2 regions of the Kitasatospora sp. NPDC059088 genome follow, and region 1 is predicted to be linked to the other one. Evidence: riboswitches for the same ligand, from Rfam matches in the RefSeq annotation. Region 1 holds a riboswitch; the other holds the start of a gene.
The links. A riboswitch is a leader RNA that binds a small molecule or an ion and turns the genes downstream of it on or off. The one in region 1 is predicted to bind magnesium.

Region 1 (4,412 bases):
CCTGCTCTCCGAGCCCGCGATCGTCGCCGGGATGGCCCGCGCGGCCCTGCCGGACAGCCCCACCCCGTGGGAGTGGTACATCGAGGACTACGACCGGATCCGCGACACCATGGCCGAAGTGCTGGACGGCTTCGAGGACTTCAACCGCCGGGTGCGGCTGCCGCTGGGCTTCCGGATCAAGCAGCCCGCCCGCGAACTGGTCTTCCTCACCCCCTCCGGCAAGGCCGAGTTCTCCGCCGCCGCGCTGCCCGACGTCGTCCCCGCGCCCGGCACCCTGGCGCTCGGCACGATGCGCTCGCACGACCAGTGGAACACCACCATCTACTCGGACGACGACCGCTACCGGGGCGTGCAGAACCTGCGCACCCTGGTCTTCCTCAACCGGGACGACATGCGCGAGCGCGGCATCGCCGAGTTCGACCCGGTGGACGTCACCAGCACCGCCCGGGACGGCTCCACCCGCTCGGTGCACGGCTACCTGGCCGTCCCGTACGACATCCCGCGCGGCTGCGCGGCCGGGTACATGCCGGAGCTGAACGTGCTGTGCGCGATCGGCGACCACAGCACCCAGAGCGACCAGCCGATCATGAAGCACCTCAAGGTGACCGTGACGAAGAGCTAGACCGGCCTACTCCGAGGGCTGGGGCGTCCAGCGGTGCAGGCCCTTGCGGTCGTAGTAGCGGGTCATCCCGAAGCCGAAGGCCAGGGCCAGCGCCACCCCGATGGCGATCATGACCCAGCCGCGGGCCAGCCCGGCGTCCGAGCGGGCGTCGAAGAAGAGGATCGCCCGGATGCCGTCGCTCAGCTGCCGCATCGGCTCGAAGACGGCCAGGAAGCGGTAGAAGCCGGGCACCGCCTGGAGCGGGACGGTCGCCCCGGAGGACGGCAGGGCGAGCGCGATGAACACGAACATGGACACCAGCTGCCCGATCCCGCCGAACGCGGCGTTGATCGCCTGCACGCCGAGGCCGACGGCGAGGCTGGCGCAGTAGGCGAACACCCACAGCAGGGCCTGGTGCGGGGCGTCCATGCCGAGGATCCCGGCCGTGCAGAGCAGCACCAGGGAGGTGGTGACCAGCATGATCCCGGCGGTCATCAGCATCTTGAGCAGCAGGGTCTGGGTGCGGCTGATCGGGACGGTCGGGCGGCGGGTGTGCCAGGGGCCGATCTCGCTGTCGCTGTAGCCGAGCGCGGTGTCGACGCCGTTGTGGATGATGTTGCCGCCGATGAAGCCGGTCAGCACAGCGAGCAGGGTGAAGTAGAAGGCGCTCAGGCCGAGGCCGCTGTGGCTGCCGATCGGGTGGCCGACCTGGGTGGCGACGGCGAACGGGTCGGCGAGCAGCAGCCGGGCGGTGGCGCCGGTGTCCGGCCCCTGGGCGCCCGGGCCGCCCTGGGCCGGTACGGCGGCCAGCAGCCGCTGTCCGGCCGCGACCGAGGCCTGGTGGGCGGCGTTCTGGGCGATCTGGGCGGCGATCGAGGAGCCGAGGCTGCCCAGGCCGGGGTTGGTGAGGACGGTGAGGGTGGGCCGGTGGGTGGCCCCGCCGGCGGCGAGCGCGGTGACGGTGGCGGTGAAGTCGGCGGGGACGAGCAGCACGCCGTAGACCTTGCCGGCGGCGAGCAGGTCGCGGGCGCCCGCGTCGTCGGTCTGGCGCCAGCGGACGGTGTCGTCCGGGGTCCCGGCCACCACGGCGCGGGTCAGCTGGGTGCCGAGGTTGACCGGCTGGCCGGGCGGGGGCGGGGCCTGGTCGGCGTTCACCAGGGCGATCGGCAGCCGGTGCAGGTGCCCGGTCGGGTTGACGATGCCGCCCAGGTAGAGCAGCGAGAGCAGCGCGGCCACCAGGGCGCACAGGACGCCGGGGAAGAGCCAGAGCTTCGGGCGCCGGGCGAGTGCCAGCGCCCTCGCCCGCCGGGGAGCCCCCGGAGGTCCTGCGGTCTGGGAGCCTGCGGTCGCCATGCCACCCCTCAGCTGCGTGTGCGTGTGCGGGTACGGATCCGGCGGGAAGTCGTTCCGTCGTCACGTGGCGCTCAAACCCGCGTCACCCGGACGGACGTCACGCCTCGCGAAAGGTAAAGGTTCTACCAAGTGCGCAAGTATCGCGCTTCCGTCGGTCTATGCTTCTGGAGGTTTGAAGAAGGCACCTCGTTCGGTGAGGCTTCTTCACGGACACAGGCCACTGATCCGACGACGTCGAGAGACGCCCAGGGTTAGGACAGATCTTCCCGACCTAAGGGTTGATCCGAAGTGGCTTCCGGCCCGAACGGGTTGGACACGCCGTGGAGTGCCAAAGCTCTGACGAGTTGGGGTGAACCGGTGGCAGTCGCGCGCGCCGGTGAACTCCTTGCCGTGTCGATGACACGCACCACGGGGTGCGTCGACCGGGAGGAGGCGAGAGACATGGATTGCAGTAGTCCGGGCCACAGTAGCCCCTACCCCCGCCTGTCCTCGTACACCTCCGGCACGCGGTAACAACCTTCCCTGCGCGTACAACTGACGCACCGTCACGTCATGGCGGCGACGTCGTCGCACCGTTCGCGAGCACGCACGCGGCTCCGCCGTGCCCGCCCGGGCACCGCCCCGCCGCGGGCCGGTGCGCCGTGCCCGCACGCAGGGGGAATTACTGCTGCGCGCCCCCATCACCCCGCCTGTCCCGGGGTCCACGGGAGGAACGTCATGACCACCAACGCCACACTCAACTCCAAGCCGCAGAAGCAGCGTTCGGCCGTACTGGACGACGCCCACGTCGGCGACATCAAGGGTGCGCTCGGCACCATCAAGCTCGATGACGACGCACCGCGCCAAGGCCTGTCGGCAAGACTCAAGACCCTGCTGGCGATCGTCGGCCCCGGCCTGATCGTGATGGTCGGCGACAACGACGCCGGCGCCTTCTCCACCTACGGCCAGGCCGGCCAGAACTACGGCACCCAGCTGCTGTGGACGCTGCTGATGCTGGTGCCCGTGCTGTACGTCAACCAGGAGATGGTGCTGCGCCTGGGCGCGGTCACCGGTGTCGGCCACGCCCGGCTGATCCTGGAGCGCTTCGGCAAGTTCTGGGGCGCGTTCAGCGTCATCGACCTCTTCCTGCTCAACGCCCTCACCCTGGTCACCGAGTTCATCGGCGTGACGCTCGCGGCCGGCTACCTGGGCCTGCCCAAGGTCGCCTCGGTGGTGCTGGCGGCGGCGATCATCATCGCCTCGGCCTTCACCGGCTCCTTCCAGCGCTTCGAGCGGGTCGCGGTGACCCTGTGCATAGGCTCGCTGCTGCTGGTGCCGATCTACTTCATGGTCCACCCGAAGACCTCGCAGATGGCCCACGACTTCGTGGTGCCGCAGATGCCGGGCGGCGCGGGCGAGTTGGCCGCGGTCATGCTGGTGATCATCTCGATCGTCGGCACCACCGTCGCCCCCTGGCAGCTGTTCTTCCAGCAGTCGTACGTCATCGACAAGCGGATCACCCCGCGCTTCATGAAGTACGAGAAGGCCGACCTCTGGATCGGCATCGCGATCGTGATCATCGGCGCCGCCGCCATGATGGGCTTCACCGCCGCCGCCTTCGCGGGCACCGACGGCTTCGGCCAGTTCTCCGACGCCGGGGCCGTCGCCAAGGGCATCGAGGACAAGGCCGGCCACCTGGCGGGCGTGCTGTTCGCCATCGCCCTGCTGGACGCCTCGATCATCGGCGCCTTCGCCGTCTCGCTCTCCACCGCCTACGCCATCGGCGACGTCTTCGGCATCAAGCACTCGCTGCACCGCGGGGTCAAGGGCGCCAAGGGCTTCTACGGCATCTACGCGGGCCTGGTGATCGCCGCGGCCGCCATCACCCTGCTGTCCACCGGCTACATGCAGGGCCTGATGACCCAGTTCGTCCAGGTGCTGGCCGGGGTGCTGCTGCCCTCCGCCACCGTCTTCCTGCTGCTGCTCTGCAACGACAAGGCGGTGCTCGGCCCCTGGGTGAACGGTCCCAAGACCAACGCCTTCACCGCCGCCGTGGTCGGCGTGCTGGTCACGCTGTCGCTGATCCTCACCGCGGCCGTCGTCTGGCCGGACATCAGCTCGGACGCGATCCTGCGGATCATGGCCGGCTGCGGGGTGGCGGGCGTCCTGGTCGCCGGGTACTCCTTCCTCTCCGGCCGCCGCGGCACCAAGGAGGACCCGATCGACCGCACCGGCCGGGAGAACTGGCGGATGCCCCCGCTGGAGACCCTGGAGAAGCCGGTGATGTCCACCACCCGCAAGCTCGGCATGGGCGCCCTGCGCGTCTACCTGCTGGTCGCGATGGTGATGGTGATCGTCAAGATCGTGCAGACCGCACTGAACCACTGACCCGGACGCCGGGGGCGGCGCCGCACACCACGGCCCGCCGCCCCCGGCCCCGCCCCGGAACCCTCGACCACCCCGCACCCGGGGTAAGGAA
Region 2 (4,412 bases), on a different contig from region 1:
CCTGCTCGGTGCGGCGGGCGCGCAGGCCGGTCGGGGCCAGGCCGGAGGCGGTCAGGGCCTGGAGCAGCAGGGCCCGGATGTGGGTCTCGGACTTGCGGTCGCACTCCACGTGGACGGTGGCCCGGGTGGTGGAGTCCGGGTCGCTGCCGGACTGCGGGGACCGGTCGAGCAGTCGGCCGGCCGGGCGCAGCACCAGGTGGACGGCGAGCACCGCGAAGGTGCCGAGCGCGGCCAGCTCCAGCTTGCCGGAGGCCGCCAGCACCCCGACCGCGGCCGAACACCACAGCGTGGCGGCGGTGTTGAGGCCGCGGACGCCGGCCCCGTCGCGCAGGATCACGCCACCGCCGAGGAAGCCGATACCGGAGACCACGTAGGAGGCGACCCGGGTGGGGCTGCCGGTGTCGCCGACCGCCTCGCTGTACAGGACGAACAGGGTGGCACCGGCGGCGACCAGGGCGTTGGTCCGCAGGCCGGCCATCCGGGCCCGCCACTGGCGCTCGATGCCGATCAGCGCGCCGCAGGCGACGCCGGTGGCGAGCCGGACCAGGAACTCGACGGTGGTCAGGGTGTGCACGACGGCACCTCCTCCAGAGGATTCACGGGGAAACGGGGCAACACGGGTAGTACGGGCCGTACGGAGCACACGGGCAACGCGGGCAACGCGGGCCGGGGGATCGCGGGCAAAGGAACGGACGGGTGGCGAGCCGCTGCCCGCCACCCGTCCGTACGGGCTCCGCTCGGCGGCTCAGTGGTTGAGCGCGGTCTGGACGACCTTGATGATGACCATGACCATCGCGATCAGCAGGTAGGCGCGCAGGGCGCCCATGCCGACCTTGCGGGCGGTGGACATCACCGGCCGGCCCAGGGTCTCCAGCGGGGGCATCCGCCAGTCCTCCCGGCCGGTGCGGTCGATCGGGTCCTCCTTGGTGCCGGTGCGGCCGGCCGTGAAGAAGTAGCCCGCGACCAGGACCCCGATCACGCCGCAGCCGCCCATGATCCACAGGATCGCGTCCGAGCTGATGTCCGGCCAGACCACCGAGGCGGTCAGGATCAGCGAGAGCATCACCAGCACGCCGACCACCGTGGAGGTGAAGGCGTTGGTCCGGGGCCCGTTGGCCCAGGGGCCGAGCACGGCCCTGTCGTTGCAGAGCAGCAGCAGGAAGACGGTGGCGGAGGGCAGCAGCACCCCGGCCAGCACCTGGACGAACTGGGTGATCAGGCCCTGGGTGTAGCCGTTGGACAGCAGGGTGATCGTCGCGGCGACGGCCACCAGTCCGGCGTACACGGCGTAGAAGCCCTTGGCGCCCTTGACCCCGCGGTGCAGCGAGTGCTTGATGCCGAAGACGTCGCCGATGGCGTAGGCGGTGGAGAGCGAGACGGCGAAGGCGCCGATGATCGAGGCGTCCAGCAGGGCGATGGCGAACAGCACGCCCGCCAGGTGGCCGGCCTTGTCCTCGATGCCCTTGGCGACGGCGGCCGTGTCGGAGAACTGGCCGAAGCCGTCGGTGCCCGCGAACGCCGCCGCCGTGAGGCCGATCAGCGCGGCCGCGCCGATGATCACGATCGCGATGCCGATCCACAGGTCGACCTTCTCGTACCTCATGAAACGCGGGGTGATCCGCTTGTCGATGACGTACGACTGCTGGAAGAACAGCTGCCAGGGGGCGACGGTGGTGCCGACGATCGAGATGATGACCATCATGACGGCCGCGAGCTGGCCGGCGCCGCCGGGCATCTGCGGCGTCACGAAGTCGTGGGCCATCTGCGAGGTCTTCGGGTGGACCATGAAGTAGATCGGCACCAGCAGCAGCGAGCCGACGCAGAGCGTGATGGCGACCCGCTCGAAGCGCTGGAAGGAGCCGGTGAAGGCCGAGGCGATGATGATCGCCGCCGCCAGCACCACGGAGAGGACCTTGGGCAGGCCCAGGTACCCGGCCGCCATGGTGACGCCGATGAACTCGGTGACCAGGGTGAGGGCGTTGAGCAGGAAGAGGTCGATGACGCTGAACGCGCCCCAGAACTTGCCGAAGCGCTCCAGGATCAGCCGGGCGTGGCCGACACCGGTGACCGCGCCCAGGCGCAGCACCATCTCCTGGTTGACGTACAGCACCGGGACGAGCAGGAGCAGCGTCCACAGCAGCTGGGTGCCGTAGTTCTGGCCGGCCTGGCCGTAGGTGGAGAAGGCGCCGGCGTCGTTGTCGCCGACCATCACGATCAGGCCGGGGCCGACGATCGCCAGCAGGGTCTTGAGCCGGGCGGAGAGTCCGTGGCGGGGGGTGGTGTCGTCGAGCCGGATGGTGCCGAGCGCACCCTTGATGTCGCCGACGTGGGCGTCGTCCAGGACGGCGGACCTGGCGGCGGCGGTCGCAGCGAGGGCGGCGGGAGCGGCGGGGACCGTGGGGATCTTCGGGTCCAGCATCACGTTGGTCATGGCGGGGCCTCCCTCCCCCTACCTTGAGGGGGCGTCAGGGGGCACGCAGCGGCGGACCTCCCTGCGGGCGCACGGCATCCACGCCGTACGGCGACGCTGAGCGGCGGCGGCCGTGCGGGCACGATGATGCTGACGACGCGTCAATCGGCTTGCGTCCGGGCATGGTTGAGCGCAGGACGAAGCTTCGGGTGAACGCGCAGGGAAGGTTGTTACCGCGTGCCGGAGGTGTTCGAGAGCATGCGGGGGCAGGGGCTACTGTGGCCCGGACTATCGCAGTCCATGTCTCTCGCCTCCTCCCGGTCGGGGGCGCACCGTCTGTGCGCCGCATCACGACACGGCAAGGAGCACACCGGTCTTCGAGGACCGGTACACCCCAACTCGTCAGAGCTTTGGCACTCCACGGCGTGTCCAGCCGGATCGGCCGGAAGCCACTTGGGGTCAACCCTTAACTCGGGAAGACCTGTCCTGAACCTGGGCGTCTCTCGACGTCGTCGGGTCAGTGGCCTGTGTCCGTGAAGACGCCTCACCGAACGAGGTGCCTTTTCAAACCTCCCAAAGCATAGACCCGGCGCGGCGACCCCGAGTCACCTTTTCGGCCGATCTTCGACAGCTTTGTAGAACCTTGACCAAATCCGCCGCGACTTGCTCTTCCTCCACCGGCATATATAGTTCACCGACATATGCAGCTGAACAGCTCACGAGGGGGAACCATGTCCCACATCGATCCGAGCCGACCCGCGCCCGTCCTGCAGCTGGCCGGGGTCTCCCGGGTGCACGGCCGCGGCGCCGCCGAGGTGCACGCCCTGCGCGAGGTCGACCTGACCGTCCACGCCGGCGAGTTCGTCGCCGTGATGGGGCCCTCCGGCTCGGGCAAGTCGACCCTGCTCACCCTGGCCGGCGGGCTGGACCTGCCCAGCGGCGGCGAGGTGCTGGTCGAGGGCGTCACCCTCGGCGGCCTCGGCCGGGGCAAGCTCGCCGACCTGCGGCGGCGCTCCGTCGGCTACGTCTTCCAGGACTACAACCTGATCCCGGCGCTCACCGCCGCCGAGAACATCGCCCTGCCGCGCGAGCTCGACGGCGTCTCCGGACGCACCGCCCGCCGGGAGGCCCTCGCCGCCCTGGAGGAACTGGGCATCGGCGAGCTCGCCGACCGCTTCCCCGACGACATGTCCGGCGGACAGCAGCAGCGCGTCGCCATCGCCCGCGCCCTGATCGGCGAGCGCCGGCTCGTCCTCGCCGACGAACCCACGGGGGCGCTCGACTCCGCCACCGGCGACGCCGTGCTCGCCGTACTGCGCGCCCGCTGCGACGCCGGGGCGGCCGCCATGATGGTCACCCACGAGGCCTCGCACGCCAGTTGGGCCGACCGGGTGGTCCACCTGCGGGACGGCTCGGTCGCCTCCGAGAGCGTCGGACGCCGCTCCGGCAACAGCCGGGCCGCCGTCCACCGCTCCCAGCCCCTCGACGACTCCACCGCCAACTCCTTCGGCGAGGTGGCCCGATGAGGTTCGGAGCGTGGAAGGTCGCGCTGCGGATGGCCCGGCGCGACGCCCTGCGGGCCAAGGGGCGCAGCGCCCTGATCGTGGCCATGATCGCCCTGCCCGTGCTCGGCGTCACCGGCGCCGACGTGGTCCACCGCAGCGGCCAGCTGTCCCCCGCCGAACGGGTCGAGCGGGTGGTGGGCGGCGCGGACGCGCTGGTCACCGCGCTCAGCCCGGGCCAGGCCGTCGAACAGGCCCCGGTCGCCGAGGACGGCGCGTTCGCCGTCCAGCCGCGGCCCGGCCAACAGCCCACGCCCGAGCAGCTCAAGGGCGCGAGCACCGACCCGACCGCCCTGGTCGGCTCGCTGCTGCCGCCCGGCAGCGCGCTCACCCCCGTCCGGACCGGACCGGAGACCGGTGCGAGCTCGCCCGAGGGCCTGGTCCGCACCCTCACCGCCGAGGCCGACCTGGGCGACCCGGTCTGGCGCGGCCGGGCCGAC

Region 2: it holds a riboswitch for magnesium, as region 1 does, so the genes downstream of both, ACFWXO_RS02240 (NRAMP family divalent metal transporter) here and ACFWXO_RS25945 (NRAMP family divalent metal transporter) in region 1, are expected to answer to the same signal.

The regions. Positions count from the first base shown of each region.
Region 1 is NZ_JBHYGR010000063.1:17,256-21,667, forward strand. It holds gene ACFWXO_RS25935 (FdhF/YdeP family oxidoreductase) at 1-622, shown strand, start outside; gene ACFWXO_RS25940 (YhgE/Pip domain-containing protein) at 629-1,954, opposite strand; M-box (ykoK) riboswitch at 2,133-2,310, shown strand; gene ACFWXO_RS25945 (NRAMP family divalent metal transporter) at 2,672-4,321, shown strand.
Region 2 is NZ_JBHYGR010000003.1:74,153-78,564, forward strand. It holds gene ACFWXO_RS02235 (MgtC/SapB family protein) at 1-574, opposite strand, end outside; gene ACFWXO_RS02240 (NRAMP family divalent metal transporter) at 746-2,431, opposite strand; M-box (ykoK) riboswitch at 2,797-2,973, opposite strand; gene ACFWXO_RS02245 (ABC transporter ATP-binding protein) at 3,142-3,936, shown strand; gene ACFWXO_RS02250 (FtsX-like permease family protein) at 3,933-4,412, shown strand, end outside.